Regions from separate parts of the Lysinibacillus sp. FSL M8-0337 genome, predicted to be linked through region 1. Evidence: riboswitches for the same ligand, from Rfam matches in the RefSeq annotation. Region 1 holds a riboswitch; each other region holds the start of a gene.

Region 1 (5,602 bases):
AAAAATTGAATTCCCACAAATTGATACAGCAGTAGGTGCTGAACGTTTACAAACAATTAACGAAGAACTTTTAGTGTTTGAACAAAACTTCGAGCCACAAAAGAAACTAGGTAAAATTTTAGAAAAACGTCGCGATGCATTTACTTCTGCTAAAATTGACTGGGGTCATGCTGAAACATTAGCATATGCCACAATTATTCAAGACGGTACACCTGTTCGTTTTACTGGTCAAGATGCGCAACGTGGAACATTCTCACAACGCCATTTAGTGTTACATGACAAAAATAACGGCAATGTATTTACACCACTTCACCATATTTCAGGTGCAAATGCTTCATTTACAGTTCACAACTCTCCATTAACTGAAGCTGGAGTTGTAGGCTTTGAATACGGTTACAATCTAGAAAAAGGCAATGTTTTATCTGTTTGGGAAGCACAATTTGGTGACTTTGCAAATATGGCACAGGTAATGTTTGATAACTTCATTTCAGGTGCGCGTTCTAAATGGGGTCAAAAATCAGGCTTTGTCATCCTTTTACCACATGGTTATGAAGGTCAAGGTCCTGAACACTCATCAAGTCGTATGGAACGTTATTTACAAATGTCAGCAGAAAATAACTGGTTTGTTGCGAACTGCTCAAATGCAGGTAACTACTACCACTTATTACGCCGTCAAGCAGCAATGTTAGAAACAGAGGGTGTACGCCCACTTGTTGTTGTATCACCAAAATCTTTACTTCGTCATCCATTAGCAGCAGCAAGTGCTGAGCAATTAGCAGATGGTTCATTCCAAGAAGTAATTGAGCAACCAGGATTAGGTACAAAAACGGATTCTGTTGAGCGTATTGTATTAGGTACTGGTAAAGTAATGATTGATTTAGCAGACCGCGTAAAAGATGGAGAAGGCTTCGATCACTTACACATTGTGCGTGTAGAACAACTTTACCCATTCCCAACAGCGCAAGTAGCTGATATTATTGCTAAGTATCCAAATGTAAAAGAAATTGCATGGGTGCAAGAAGAACCTAAAAACCAAGGTGCTTGGAATTACGCATTAGAAACATTATATGAGCTATCTGAAGGTAAAAAGCTTCGTTATGTAGGTCGTCCTGCAATGAGCTCAACTTCAGAAGGCGATGCAGATTCTCATAAAGCAGCTCAGTCTGCTGTTATTGAAGAAGCAGTGGCTGAAACGGTTAAAGTTAAATAAACATATCAACATTACTGGAAGCTGGGCTACTTGCCTAAGGCGGTAGCCCTTTTATGTGCATTATGCACGTTAATCAAAGGAGGAAATGAAAGTGGCTGAAATTAAAGTCCCTGAATTAGCAGAATCGATTACAGAAGGTAGTATTGCACAGTGGGTTAAAAAAGTGGGCGACCGCGTTGAAAAAGGTGAATTTATCGTTGAACTTGAAACAGATAAAGTAAACGCTGAAATCATCTCTGAAGAAGCTGGCGTATTAACACAAATTTTAGCTGAAGAAGGCGATACTGTTCTTGTAGGTCAAGTAATCGCAGTTGTTGAAGCTGGCGAAGGTGCAGCACCAGCACCAGCTGCAGCACCAGTTGCAGTAGCTCCAACACCAGCAGCGCCACAAGCAGCAGCTCCAACACCAGCACCAGTTGTAGAAGAAACTTCAGGTGAGCGTGTTATTGCGTCTCCTGCAGCACGTAAACTGGCTCGTGAAAAAGGTATTGACCTTGCAGCTGTATCTCCAGTAGATCCACAAGGCCGTGTACGTGTACAAGATGTTGCAGCTCATGGTACAGCACCAGTGGCAGCACCACAAGCAGCGCCAGCAGCACCAAAAGCAGTAGTAGCTGTTGACGAATCTCGTGTAACAATTGAAAAAATGAGCCGTCGTCGTCAAACAATTGCTAAACGTCTATTAGAAGTGAAGCAATCAACAGCAATGCTTACAACATTCAATGAAGTAGATATGACAAACGTAATGGCATTACGTTCACGTAAAAAAGAACAATTCTTTGAGTCAACTGGCTCTAAGCTTGGTTTCATGTCATTCTTCACTAAAGCAGTAGTGGCTGCTCTTAAAAAATACCCATATGTGAATGCTCAAATCGTTGGCGATGAAATTCACTTAAATAACTTCTTTGATATTGGTGTAGCTGTATCAACTGAAGAAGGTTTAGTAGTACCAGTTGTTCGCGATGCTGATCGTAAAAACTTTGCTGAAATTGAAGATTCAATTGCAGATTTAGCTAAAAAAGCTCGCGATAAAAAATTAGGTATCGCTGATCTTCAAGGTGGTTCATTCACGATTACAAATGGTGGTGTATTCGGTTCATTAATGTCAACACCTATTATGAACGGTACGCAAGCTGCTATTTTAGGAATGCACTCAATTAAAAAACGTCCAGTAGAAGTGAACGGTGAAGTAGAAATTCGTCCTATGATGTACTTAGCACTATCTTATGACCACCGTATTATCGATGGTAAAGATTCTGTAGGCTTCCTTAAAACAGTTAAAGAATTACTTGAAAATCCAGAAGATTTATTACTAAATTCTTAATACGAAAAAAATGTATTAAAGCCCTGCAAACTTAACGGTTTGCAGGGCTTTTTGTTGTCCATGTAAAGGCAGGAATCGTAGGAATTAGGTAAGGTTATAAAGAAATAGTCTGAATTTTGTATTATTAAGTTAGTCTAAAGGCCTTTAAATGTAGAAAGATACTGAATCTTTTGTATGGTCAGCGGTGTTGAACATAATAATTATTTATGAAAAAATATAAAATAATAATTACAATATTTCTACTTTCTTAGATGTAATTTATGGATTTTAGAAGGATAATAACCTAATTTTGTCATTAGTCAGAAAAATGATAAAACTATCTTGACGAATAGACTAGGTTTATAGTAATATCTAAATATCAATTAAATAAACAAACCTCACTGTTAATTATGTGAGGTAGAGGCGCGGTATTTATTAGTCCATTGCTGAGTTAAAGCAAGCGAAGACGTAATGGAGAAGGAAATATCGCCGAAGTATAAAAGGAGCTCGTACTTTTATGCTGGGTCTGCAGTGAATAAGTGCAGGACTGTCCTAGTAAATCTAATTCCAGTTTACTAGGTTGTGCTATCTCAGAATTATGGAAATTATAGTGAGGATTTGGGCAACTGTCAATAAAAGGTAAGACCTAAGTTCAAAACTTAGGTCTTTTTTTGTACAGTTGCTTTATTTTTTTTACAGAAAAGGGGAGTTTTAGATGAAAAGAAAATGGTTGCTATTTATGTTAACGGCAATGACAGCGATTTTGTTAGCAGCTTGTGGTGCTGGAGACAAATCAGAAGACAAAGCATCAGGCGATGCGGCGAAAGAAGAAGCAGGTGGAGAATTCCGTATAGGTATGGAAGCAGGTTATCCTCCATTTAACTGGACACAGCAAGATGATGCAAATGGTGCAGTAAAAATTGCTGATAATGCAGAATATGCAGGCGGCTATGATGTACAAATGGCGAAAAAGATTGCTGAAGGTTTAGGAAAAGAATTAGTTATTGTCAAAATGGAATGGGATGGTTTAGTTCCAGCTCTACAATCCAAAAAAATTGATGCGATTGTAGCCGGAATGTCTCCAACTGAAGAACGTAAACAAACAATTGATTTTACAGAAAACTACTATACTTCTGATTTCGTCATGGTAATTAAAAAAGGTAGTAAATATGAAGATGCAAAATCTATTCAAGATTTTTCAGGTGCAAAAGTGACTTCACAGTTAAATACGTCTAACTACAATGTAATCGATCAAATTAAGGGCGTAGAAAAACAAACAGCAATGGAGAACTTCTCTGCAATGCGTGTCGCTTTAGAAGCAGGCAAAATTGATGGTTATGTAGCAGAGCGTCCAGAAGGTATTTCTGCTGCAGCAGCGAATGACAAATTTACATTTGTATCATTCGAAGAAGGCTTTGATACAGATATTTCAAATACTTCCATTGCAGTTGGTTTACGTAAAGGTGATGCAAGTCTAGATAAAATCAATGAAATCCTAAAAGGTATTTCAGAAGATGATCGCCAAAAAATTATGGAAGAAGCAATTCTTCAACAACCAGCAGCACAGTAATTTAGTTGGGGTTGCGCCAAAATGGAAAATAGTATACTGGAAGTACTTCTAGTATACTATTTTTTGATTTAGAAGTTTGAATCTTACGTAATGCGACAAAGGTCAGCTATCATCAAAGGCAATAGTATGCTTGGAGCATATATGGGGTAGCCTCAATTATTTTCGTTTATATAGAAGGGTGGCACCTTCTGATAAATGTTCATGTCTATGGTGTATTTCACATAATTTGAATAAAGCAACATCATTCAAATGAAGAGATGATTTCGCTAAGGCATATTTGATATCAAGCAACAACGCGTTGTTAGGAGGAACATCATGAGTTTAGATTGGATCATTTCTATTATAGAAAACAACTGGCAAATGTTTTTACGAGGTGCGTATTATACATTACTTATTTCAATTATCAGTACAGTCATTGGTGCATTTATCGGATTTTTTATTGGGATTATGCATACCATTCCAGTACGTAAAAAAGGTATAAAATATTATGTATTAAAATGTTTTAATTTTATACTGACATGCTATGTAGAATTTTTCCGTGGTACACCAATGATTGTACAAGCAATGGTAGTATTTTACGGACTAGATATTGCTTTTGGTATTGATATGCACTTTATTACGGCAGGTATTTTAGTCGTTTCGCTTAATACAGGTGCTTATATGGCAGAAATTGTTCGCGGAGGGATTGTTTCCATTGATAAAGGACAGTACGAAGCTGCTTCTGCCATTGGGATGGGTCATGTGCAAATAATGATGTATGTCGTATTACCACAAGTTGCGCGTAATATTTTACCTGCAACAGGCAACCAATTAATTATGAATATTAAAGATACGGCCGTTTTAAGTGTGATTGGCGTAACAGAACTATTTTTCCAAACGAAATCAATATCAGGTAATAACTTCCGCTATTTCGAATCATTCTTTGTGGCATGTGTGCTGTACTTTATCATGACATTTACGGCATCAAGAATTTTATTATACGTTGAAAAACGCCTTGATGGACCGGATGCTTATCAAAAAGAATTAAAGGAAATTGACTAAGGGGGACGAACAAATGGCAATCATTCAAATAGAGCATTTAAGTAAATCATTTGGACGTAACCAAGTGTTGAAAGATGTGAATTTTAAAGTAGAAAAAGGAGAGGTTGTATGTTTAATCGGTTCATCAGGTTCCGGTAAATCAACACTCTTACGTTGCATTAATTTACTTGAAACGCCAAACGGTGGCGAAATTATTTATAAAGGGGAAAATATTTTAGACGAAAAGCATAATATTAAAGCTTATCGTACCCATTTAGGAATGGTTTTCCAACAGTTTAATTTATTTAACAATCATAATGTGTTAAAAAATTGTACAGTAGGGCAAGTAAAGGTGTTAAAACGTTCAAAAGAAGAAGCAGAGAAAACAGCCTTGAAGTATCTTAAAATCGTTGGCATGGATCAATACGTCAATGCTAAGCCGCGTCAACTTTCTGGTGGTCAAAAGCAGCGTGTAGCGATTGCGCGGGCATTATCGATG
Region 2 (5,602 bases), 2.1 Mb from region 1:
CACCATATTCAATATGCAACAAATGGTGGTAAGATTCGCCCGACTATAACGGTATTTGCCTCTGATAGAGTAAAAATATGGAATCATCAGCTTATACGTTATGCAGGTTATGAAACAGAAGCAGGGATTATTGGTGATCCCCATTCGGTGGCATTTACTAAAGTGTGTGAATCACTTGGTTGGCAGGGAGCAAGAACACCATTTGATGTGCTACCACTTGTGATCCAAGTAGATGGCCGTAAACCGCAATGGTTTCCAATCCCGAGTGGTGATGTATTAGAGGTTGCGATTCGTCACCCTGAACATCCTAAGGTAGGAGAACTAGGAATGAAGTGGTATGCGGTGCCAATTATATCGAGCATGCGCTTTCAAATGGCGGGTATTGACTTTCAGGCAGCCCCCTTTAATGGCTGGTATATGGGGACAGAAATTGGAGCACGGAATTTAGCTGATCATGACCGTTATGATATGTTACCGAAGATAGCAGAAATTTTTAATCTTGATACAACAAAGCAAGCATCTCTTTGGCGTGATCGTGCGCTAGTAGAATTAAATATTGCTGTTCTTCATTCCTTTAAAGAAGATGGCGTAAGTATTGTTGATCATCATACCGCAGCACAGCAATTTAAGCTATTTGAAGAAGCAGAGCACAAGGCAGGGCGCGATTTAACAGGCAACTGGACTTGGTTGATTCCACCATTATCGCCTGCAACGACACATATTTTCCATAAGCCGTATGTAAATGTCTATCATACACCTAATTATTTTTACCAAAAACCCCCATACTAATGATAAAGAGGCAGCTCATTGTAGAAAATGAACTGCCTCTTATTAATTGATATATTCATTTTTAGAAGCTCTAAATGAACAGAAGAAGAGTAGAGCTGTAACGGCAACAAATAGCCACCCAGCGATATTCCAGCCGCCAAATAAATCATGTAAATAGCCAAATAAAATTGGACCGACTGCGGCTAATAAATAACCTAAGGATTGTGCAAAGCCAGATAAATCTGCCGCCTCAAAAGCCGTACGTGTACGTAATGTAAAGAACATCATGGCAAGTGCAAATGAAGCCCCACCTGCTAAGCCAAGCAATATCATCCACAACACAGCAAAACTAGTCCATTCCATCACAACGCCTGTAAAACCAATGATATAAAATGCTGTAAACATTAAAACGAGTGGTCGCTGGGATGTCATTTTGCTAGCGATTATAGGCACAACTAATGCCATGGGCACTTGTGAGATTTGCATGATGGAAAACATCCAACCCGCACGATCCGCGGCTACGCCTTGTGCAATATAAATTTCAGGAATCCAAGCTGCGGTAGTATAAAATAATAACGATTGTAGTCCCATTGCCCCGGTAACTGCCCAAGTAACTGGTGATTTCCACAACGGTATACGCGCTTTTGTAGAGATTACAGTTGATTCGGGCTTATTAAATTTTAATTGGGGTAGCCAAATCACAATTGTTAATATGACTAGCGCTAAAGCAATAGCAAGTGCACCTTGCCAGCCCAGCACTGCATTGGCTATAGGGTAGCTAATACCAGCCCCGATCCCTGCTGTTAAATTCATAGACATTGTAAAAAACGCCATTAGTAAACCAACATGGTATGGAAATTTTAATTTTAGTAGACCTGGAATAAGGACGTTACCGAATGAAATGGCGACACCGATAATCATTGTACCAAATACGAGTAATCCCGTTGTTCCAAGTGAACGTAGGACAATGCCTCCAGCTAATAAAATGGTTGATAAAAATAGTGTTAATTCAAGACCGAGTTTTCTTGCAACGATGGGTGCAAAAGGGGATACAATTGCGAATGCAAGTAATGGGATTGTTGTAAGAAAGCCTGCAAGTACATTGGATATACCAAGATCTTCACGTATAAAGGATATAATTGGCCCTACAACTGTTAAGGGCATACGTAATGTGGATGCAAGGAAAATTACACCGATGACTAACAGTAGGGTTGTTCCCTTCCAGTTAATCTTTTTGCTAGGATAAGTAGATTGTTCGTTCGTTGTCAAAACTAGTACCTCCCTGATAGAACAATTATAATTCGAACCACTATAACACTTTATCACACTATTAAAAATAGTAGAAAATTCATAAAATACGGAACATTAATCGTTTTATTGAAATGTCTATGGTCGTATGTTAAACTAAGACACATCATAAATTTAATAATTATATGCCTCATGTTTGTATTGAGGTAGAGGTCGCGGTATTTATGAGTACGCTAATGGAAATGACAAGCATTAAAGATGTTAGCTGAAAGGAAATATCGCCGAAGTGTGAGGGGACTTGAAAACCTCATGCTGGGGCTGTCTCCGAAAGGAACAGAACTGTCACGTTGGACAACGTGTTGCGCTATCATTTTGAAGAAACAGAGGATTTACTTAGCCATCACAACGTTCGTGTGATGGCATTTTTTTGCCTCTTATAAAAGGAAGGAAGCTTTAACGTGAGTGAGATAAAAGTTAATCAGCTCGGCCATAAAGCACCGAAGCTGAAAAAAGAATTAAAAAGTCGTCATATTACGATGATTTCATTAGGCGGTACTATTGGGACTGGGCTATTTTTAGCAAGTGGTGGCGCTATTGCACAGGCTGGACCAGGTGGTGCACTACTTGCTTACGCATTAATCGGTATAATGGTGTACTTTTTAATGACTAGCTTGGGCGAAATGGCAGCTTATATGCCGTCATCGGGTTCATTTAGTACGTATGCAACAAAATTCGTAGATCCTGCTCTTGGCTTTGCCCTTGGTTGGAACTACTGGTATAACTGGGCGATCACAATTGCAGCAGAAATTGCAGCTGTTTCGCTTATTATGAAGTATTGGTTTCCTGATAGCTCCTCTGCATTATGGACAGTAGTATTTATTATGATTGTACTAACATTCAATTTACTATCTGTTAGAAGCTATGGTGAAAGTGAATATTGGTTTGCCATGATAAAAGTGGCGACTGTTATTGTTTTTATTATTGTCAGCCTATTGATGATTTTTGGTATTTTAGGAGGGCAAGCACCGGTTGGTTTCACGAATTTCTTTATAAGTGATGGTCCATTCCATGGTGGCTTCCTTGCAACATTCGGTATATTTTTAGCAGCTGGTTTCTCGTTCCAAGGAACAGAGTTATTAGGTATTACTGCTGGCGAAACGGATGACCCTGGAAAGAACATTCCAAAGGCTGTAAAATCCGTCTTCTGGCGTATTATTTTATTTTACATTTTAGCGATTGCGGCGATTGGGATGTTGATTCCATTTACGGATGCGCGCTTATTATCTGAAGATATTGCGGTATCTCCATTTACATTAGTATTCGATCGCTTAGGCATTGCTTTTGCTGCCTCATTAATGAATGCTATTATTTTAACTGCAATGTTGTCTGCAGGTAACTCTGGTTTATATGCATCATCACGTATGTTATGGCAATTAGCGGTAGATGGACATGCACCTAAAATTTTCACAAAATTAAGCCGTCGCGGCATTCCAATTTATGCATTACTGCTTACATTGGCAGTAGGCTGTCTAGCATTTTTAGCATCATTTTTTGGTGATGGCGTTGTCTATATGTGGCTTCTAAACGCTTCTGGGATGTCAGGCTTCATTGCATGGCTTGGTATTGCCTTTAGTCATTATCGCTTCCGCCGAGCGTTTGAAGCACAAGGGTTGGATTCAAAATTACTACCATATAAAGCAAAGCTATATCCATTTGGTCCGCTCTTTGCTTTCACCGTATGTATGATTGTAGTCATTGGTCAAAACTATACAGCATTCACTGGTGATTCAATTGACTGGTATGGCGTTCTTGTTTCATATATTGGTATCCCACTCTTTGTTATATTGTGGCTAGGCTATAAAATAAAACATAAAACAAAAATGATTCCACTACAAAAATGTGATTTAAAAGTGGAAAAATAATAATGAGAACTGTCCTAAATGTTAGGGCAGTTTTTATTTTTGTTGAACGCATCTGTCAGCCAATGAACCCCGCAGGAACGGATAATTGTCATAGTAAAAAGTGTTAAAGTGACGCAGTCACTTTAACACTTTTTCGTTTAGTTCAGCCTTATTTTATTAAGCAAATAGCGTTTCCCATAATAGGTAGATATTTAACGCTACGACGATGACAACGACACACCAGCCAAGAATTGTTGTGATACGGTGATTGACGAGGCTACCCATAATGTCCTTTTTACTTGTGAACATCACAAGCGGGATAAGCGCAAAGGCAATACCGAATGACAGGATTACTTGGCTTAACACAAGCGCATAGGTTGCATTGACGCCAGATGCAATAATGACCAGTGGTGGAATCATTGTAATGGCTCTGCGCAAATAGAGAGGAATTCTACGCTGGATAAAGCCCTGCATAACAACATCTCCTGCTAATGTACCGACAGAAGAGCTTGCAAGCCCTGCAATAAGAAGACCAAGACCGAAAGAAACGGCTGCCATAGGGCCAAGTGCATCTCGTAATCCATTATAGGCAATGTCTAAATCCTCAACTACTAATCCTTGCGTATGGAACACCGCTGCTGCAATAATCAGCATGCTCATATTAATCGCCCCAGCAATAATCATTGCAATTACAATATCGATAAACTCGAAACGGAAAATACGTCGCTTTTCATTGTCATTACGACCAATAACGCGATTTTGCGTTAAGGAAGAATGTAAATAGATTGCATGCGGCATAACAGTAGCTCCTAAAATACCTGTTGCAAGTAATAGGGAATCGACTCCATCGAAATGTGGTGTCAGCATTCCGAGTGTTACTTCACCCCAATTAGGTTGAGCTAAAAATGTCTGGAACGCAAATGCGAGTACTACAATTAGCACCATACCAGAAATACCAGCTTCAAAAGCTCTAAAACCTCTGCGTTGTAGCTCTAAAATGGCGAATGAGCCGATTGCCGTAATTAGTGCCGCTGGTAGCATTGGGATGTTAAATAATAAATATAGACCGAGGGCAGCACCGATAAACTCTGCAAGATCAGTTGCGATAATTACAAGTTCAGCCTGTATCCATAAAAATATAGAAGTTTTTTTAGAAAAGTTCTCTCTTGCTATTTCCGGCAAATTCTTTCCTGTTGCAATGCCAAGTTTTGCTGATAAAGATTGGATTAGTACAGCCATTAAATTAGAAAAGGCAATAACCCAAAGAAGTAAATAACCGTACTGCGAGCCAGCCGTAATATTTGTGGCAAAGTTGCCGGGATCGATATAGGCAACCGCTGCAATAAATGCCGGACCTAGAAAGGGTAAAATACGTTGCCAGCCTTTTATGTCGCCATCTAAAACAGCTTCGGCTGCCGACTTCTTAATCGGTTTATAGGCCATGTTGTTCCCTCGTTTCAAAAAGTATCGTTAGTGAAATAAAGTTTCCTATAGGAAAATAATGATACTACTATTCTATAGCTAGAACTGAAAAATGTGAAGAAGTTTGCTCAATTTTTTTATCATTGCCAAAAAACAAAGGGAAATCACTGCTGAAGTGAGTTAAATCGCGAATAAAACCATGGAAATCAGCAAAAATAATCCGAAACTGTTACCAGTAATGGGCTTCTACATATAAGGAAAAA
Region 3 (5,602 bases), 990 kb from region 1:
TAACCATGCTATACTACAAACATAGTAAGTTTAAGGAGGATTTCAAATGGCAATTGTACATGCAACAGATGCGACGTTCCAAGATGATATTAAAGAAGGCTTAGTATTAGTCGACTTTTGGGCTGCTTGGTGTGGACCATGTAAAATGATTGGACCAGTTCTTGAAGAAATGGATGCTGCGGGTAGTGCTGCTAAAATCGTCAAAGTTGACGTAGATAACAACCAAGGTACTGCTGCACAATACCAAATCATGTCTATTCCTTCACTGCTTTTATTCAAAAATGGTGAATTAGTAGACAAAACTGTTGGTTTCCAACCAAAAGAAGCATTAGAAGCTTTCATCGCAAAACATGCTTAATTCGTAAAAAAAGAGCTGAGCCATCTTTAGATGTGCTCGGCTTTTTTTCGTTATATAATAAAAGAGAAGCACCGTTAAATGTTGATATTTGATATCCGTTTAGGCATCGCAAATGGCGCTTTTATTTAGCATCAAAAAAAGGGGGGCAGGTAGGCGATGAATGATTTAATTAAACGAAAGCTTGATATTTTACCAGATCAGCCTGGCTGCTATTTGATGAAAGATCGACAAGGGACAATTATTTATGTAGGTAAGGCAAAGGTGCTAAAAAATCGAGTGCGCTCCTATTTTACAGGAACACACGAAGGCAAAACACAACGCCTTGTTGGCGAAATTGAAGATTTTGAGTATATTGTGACTTCATCAAATTTGGAGGCACTTATTTTAGAGTTGAACCTTATAAAGCTACACGATCCTAAATACAATATCATGCTTACAGATGATAAAACGTATCCGTATTTGAAAATTACGAACGAGAAATATCCACGACTTATTACAACACGTAAAGTAAAAAAAGATAAGGCGAAATATTTTGGCCCTTATCCAAATGCTTATGCAGCAAGTGAGACGAAAAAGCTGCTGGATAGACTATATCCACTGCGAAAATGTGTGCAATTACCAGCCAAGGTTTGCTTGTACTATCATATGGGACAGTGTTTAGCTCCGTGTGTAAAGGATATTGATGCTCACATCTATCACGATATGATTGAAGATATGACGAAGTTCTTAAATGGCGGTGTTGAGACAGTAAAAAAAGAACTGGAGGACAAGATGCTAGTTGCTGCAGAGCAACTAGAATTTGAGCGCGCGAAGGAGTTCCGCGATCAAATTGCACATATTGAGACGGTTATGCAAAAACAAAAAATCGTGTCTAGTGATACGACCAACCGTGATGTCTTTGGTTATGCAGTTGAAAAAGGTTGGATGTGTGTGCAAGTGTTTTTCGTTCGTCAAGGCAAGTTAATTGAAAGGGATGTCTCCATTTTCCCAATTTATCAGGACGTGGAGGAAGAATTTTTAACGTTTGTCGGACGCTTTTATGAAAAGCTAGAGCATATTAAACCGAAAGAAATTTTCATTCCACAGGCTATTGATGCGGCAATTTTAACCGAATTATTAGGGGTTAAAGTACTGACACCCAAGCGAGGGCAAAAGAAAGAGCTAGTTGATTTGGCTATGAAAAATGCGGAAATTGCTGTGGCAGCTAAATTCCAATTGATTGAACGACAAGAAGAACGTACAATTGGCGCATGCGAAGCACTAGGCGAAGCAATGGGCATTTCAGCACCACTGCGCATTGAAGCATTCGATAATAGTCATATGCATGGTACGGATGCAGTATCAGCAATGGTTGTTTTTATTGATGGTAAACCGGCAAAGAAAGAATATCGTAAATACAAAACACGAACAGCCGCAAAACATGACGATTACGGGGCAATGCAGGAAGTGATACGACGCCGTTACACGAGGGTATTAAAAGAAGGCTTGCCATTGCCCGATTTAGTGCTAATAGATGGCGGTAAAGGACAGATGGAAGTGGCACGAGAAGTGTTGGAAGATGAACTTGGTCTTGTTATTCCGATCGCTGGTTTAGCAAAAGATGATAAGCATAATACATCTCAGCTCTTATTCGGAGATCCGCCTGATGTTGTCGCATTAAAACGAACGAGTGATGGCTTTTATTTACTTCAACGTATTCAGGATGAAGTGCACCGTTTTGCTATTACATTCCTACGTCAACAGCATGAAAAAAATGCTATTCAATCTGTACTCGATGGCATTGAAGGTGTTGGACCGAAACGAAAGCAACAGCTATTGAAGCATTTTGGCTCAGTTAAAAAGATTCGTGAGGCGAGTGAGCTTGCCCTTCAAGAAGCAGGAATGCCTGCAAACTTAGCGAACATTATTTACACTTATTTTCAGCAGCAGACGTTGTCAAAGGATTAGACATATGCTAATGTTGGAATAGAACATGGCAATGGTAATACCATTATGTTCTAACGATCCTTGTATGAACGATTGTGCAGTAAAGCATAATAACGCAGCATTTTCATAAAAGGAAAAAATTACATTTCACTATTTTAAGTGATGATAGAGGTGCAAGGTTCAATAGTAGCACATCGAAGGATGGACAAATCCAGTGATGATGTGTGAAAGGGGAGCTTGCCGAAGTGAAGTATCGTTGTTCCGATACTTTGCTGGTTTTGCATTTAACAGATGTAGGACTGTCGAATCTTGACGTTTCGGAGAGCTATCACACATGCGCAAGCTATTTTATTGTACATGTTGCAGGCAGCTTTCACGTTATGTGAAGGCTGCCTTTTTGCTGTTCTAGAAACGAATCTAAAAAAGGAGAATGATGAAAATGGCAAGTATTGTATTGAAATTTGGTGGACCTGCAATCGCCTCAACAGAGCGGATTCAGGAGGTCGCTAAAATTGCAATGGCAAAAAAAGAGCGTGGCTATGATGTAGTAGTAGTGACAGCAGCGATGGGACGTACAGCTAAAGACTTAACGAAAATGGTACGTGCATTATCAGATGATGCCTCTAAACGTGAGATGGATGTACTGTTATCGACGAGCTCACAACTATCAAGTGCACTATTTGCAATCGCTTTGCAAGAGGCCGGTTATGATGCAGTGTCATTAACTGGCTGGCAAGCTGGTGTGCAGACAGATGCAAAACATTTTAATGCACGTATTGATCAAATCGATGTTCGTCGCATGCAAGGGCATATGACGCAAGGACAAATTGTTGTCGTTGCTGGGGAACAAGGGATAAATGCTGCCAACAATATTACAACACTTGGTAAGGGTGGAGCGGAAACGACAGCAGTAGCCATTGCAGCAGCATTAGATGCGGAGCGTGTTGAGATTTATACAAATGTCGATGGTGTCTATACAGCTGATCCAAGTCATATTGAAAAAGCGAGAAAGTTACAGGAGATTTCCTATGATGAAATGTTGGAACTTTCGCATTTAGGGTCACATATTCTACATCCACGTGCAGTGGAGTTGGCAAAAAAATTCCAAATACCGGTGATTATTCGTTCAAGTGTAGTGGATACAGTCGGTACTTTATTGAAGGAGGAAGTTGAAATGGAGAAAAATTTAATTGTACGTGGTGTTGCTTTCGAAGCAGATATTATTCGTCTAACAATTGGCTATGATACATATTCTACTGCTTCGTTAGCAGATATGTTTGCGATACTGGCAGAAAACCGCATTAATGTTGATATTATTGTTCAAGCTATTATTGAAGGTGTGAAACCATCTGTATCCTTTACCATTTTAAAAGAGGAATTCGCTGAAGCTTTACGTGTGTTAGAAAATAGTAAATTGTCGCTTGGTTTTAGCTTTGCTGATTTTGAGATTGGCTTAGCGAAAGTTTCGATTATTGGATCTGGGATGGCATCGAATCCTGGAGTAGCTGCCAGAATGTTTGATCGCTTACGTCGAGAGGATATTCCAGTAAAAATGGTGAGTACGTCGGAAATTAAAGTCTCTGTTGTTGTACCGCAAGACGAAATGATTCGTGCTGCCAATGCATTACACGAGGAGTTTAATTTAGAAGAAGAGATTCACAAACAGTAACTACTATATAAAAATGATAAAAGGCATCAAGAGTAACATCTTGTTGCCTTTTGTCTACACGCATAAGGTTTGCTTTTCTACCAAAAAAATCCTTTAGACTTTTATTCATTTGTTATTGTATTCATAATGCGTTCTTTAACATCCCATTTGATTGTAAACGTGACAAGCTGTTGTTTTTCACGCTTCTCATCATAACATTCAGTCAAGTAACCTTTTACTTGCTGAATTTGTTCAGCAATAAAGCCTGCTTCAAGTCTAAAGCTACGATTTTGAATTTGTAAAAGGGTTGGTTCATTCACTAAATGGAAAATACGTCCATCTTTAGACTCCTTTGTCAATACTAGAGTACCCCAGCACGCATCTGCGAAAAATGCGATAAGTTCATCTTGACTTTTACAAGGAAACTTCCGCGCAAGCTCCTTGCCAGCCCAATATAGTACGTCATCCTCATGTTTACCGAGTATTGAAGATAGGACATGATCACGAATTAACTCATATCCAAATGATGAGATAGTATTAGATGGATTATTTAACATAGAAATCCTTCTTTCTTAGAATTTTCTTATAATTTAGCACCAATAAAGTAATGATAGATTTTTCGAGAAGAAACGACACGTTATGTACTAGATTACTTCTTTAATAAGGTCTAGCAAAAACTCTATGTTACCTTGACGCTCGTAGCTCTTGAGAGTACAATAAACATGTCATAATATTGTACCATGATGAAATACACAGTCAATGGAGTATCATTTACAAAATGATGACTTCTTTTGTTGTGCTATTTTAAGTACTAAGGGGGGTAACAGTCTTGTCGAAAGATCGAGAGTTTTTATGGCGTCGCTTACATTCTCTACTTGGGATCATTCCAGTAGGTCTGTTTTTAACGATGCACCTATTCATTAACTTTACAGCAACAGGCGGAGCAGAAAGTTACAATGATGCTACCGCAGTAATGGAAAAAATTCCATTTCTTATCCTAGTTGAGTGGATTGTCATCTACATTCCATTAATGTTCCACGCATTTTATGGTGTGTTCATTGCATTCACAGCTACACCAAATACAGGGCGTTTCAGCACATACCGTAACTGGATGTTCTCATTACAACGCTTCACAGGTGTATTTTTAGTAATTTTCATTGCATGGCATATTTTCCAAACTCGTATTCAAAAAGCGCTTGGTACACACGTTGATTACGACATGATGGCAAATATCGTTGCAAATCCATTTATGCTTGGATTCTACATTGTTGGTATTTTATCAGCAACTTTCCACTTAACAAATGGTTTGTGGTCATTCTTAGTAAGCTGGGGTATTACACAATCACCACAGTCTCAAAAGATTGCTACTTATGTAACAAACGTTCTTTTCGTAATTCTAAGTGTAGTTGGTGTGGCTGCTATTTTAGCTTTCGTATAATTCAATAGAAGCTACTATAAGAGTACATGCAATCATTGCAATTTTTTAAGAGGAGTGAGAAATAATCATGGCGAAAAGCAAAATAATTGTTGTCGGCGGCGGTTTAGCTGGTCTGATGGCAACGATTAAAGCAGCTGAAGTTGGTACTGAAGTTGATTTATTCTCATTAGTTCCTGTAAAACGCTCACACTCTGTATGTGCGCAAGGCGGAATTAATGGTGCCGTAAATACA

The links. A riboswitch is a leader RNA that binds a small molecule or an ion and turns the genes downstream of it on or off. The one in region 1 is predicted to bind lysine.
Region 2: it holds a riboswitch for lysine, as region 1 does, so the genes downstream of both, MKY08_RS01120 (amino acid permease) here and MKY08_RS10920 (transporter substrate-binding domain-containing protein) in region 1, are expected to answer to the same signal.
Region 3: it holds a riboswitch for lysine, as region 1 does, so the genes downstream of both, MKY08_RS15945 (aspartate kinase) here and MKY08_RS10920 (transporter substrate-binding domain-containing protein) in region 1, are expected to answer to the same signal.

Annotation. Positions count from the first base shown of each region.
Region 1 is NZ_CP151996.1:2,297,825-2,303,426, reverse strand. Features, by position in the region: gene MKY08_RS10930 (2-oxoglutarate dehydrogenase E1 component) at 1-1,210, shown strand, start outside; gene odhB (2-oxoglutarate dehydrogenase complex dihydrolipoyllysine-residue succinyltransferase) at 1,302-2,534, shown strand; lysine riboswitch at 2,924-3,109, shown strand; gene MKY08_RS10920 (transporter substrate-binding domain-containing protein) at 3,229-4,083, shown strand; gene MKY08_RS10915 (amino acid ABC transporter permease) at 4,399-5,124, shown strand; gene MKY08_RS10910 (amino acid ABC transporter ATP-binding protein) at 5,138-5,602, shown strand, end outside.
Region 2 is NZ_CP151996.1:228,098-233,699, forward strand. Features, by position in the region: gene MKY08_RS01110 (nitric oxide synthase oxygenase) at 1-789, shown strand, start outside; gene MKY08_RS01115 (MFS transporter) at 832-2,037, opposite strand; lysine riboswitch at 2,216-2,391, shown strand; gene MKY08_RS01120 (amino acid permease) at 2,475-3,938, shown strand; gene MKY08_RS01125 (Nramp family divalent metal transporter) at 4,095-5,360, opposite strand.
Region 3 is NZ_CP151996.1:3,289,156-3,294,757, reverse strand. Features, by position in the region: gene trxA (thioredoxin) at 47-358, shown strand; gene uvrC (excinuclease ABC subunit UvrC) at 515-2,305, shown strand; lysine riboswitch at 2,443-2,620, shown strand; gene MKY08_RS15945 (aspartate kinase) at 2,724-3,953, shown strand; gene MKY08_RS15940 (YslB family protein) at 4,055-4,489, opposite strand; gene MKY08_RS15935 (succinate dehydrogenase cytochrome b558 subunit) at 4,762-5,370, shown strand; gene sdhA (succinate dehydrogenase flavoprotein subunit) at 5,438-5,602, shown strand, end outside.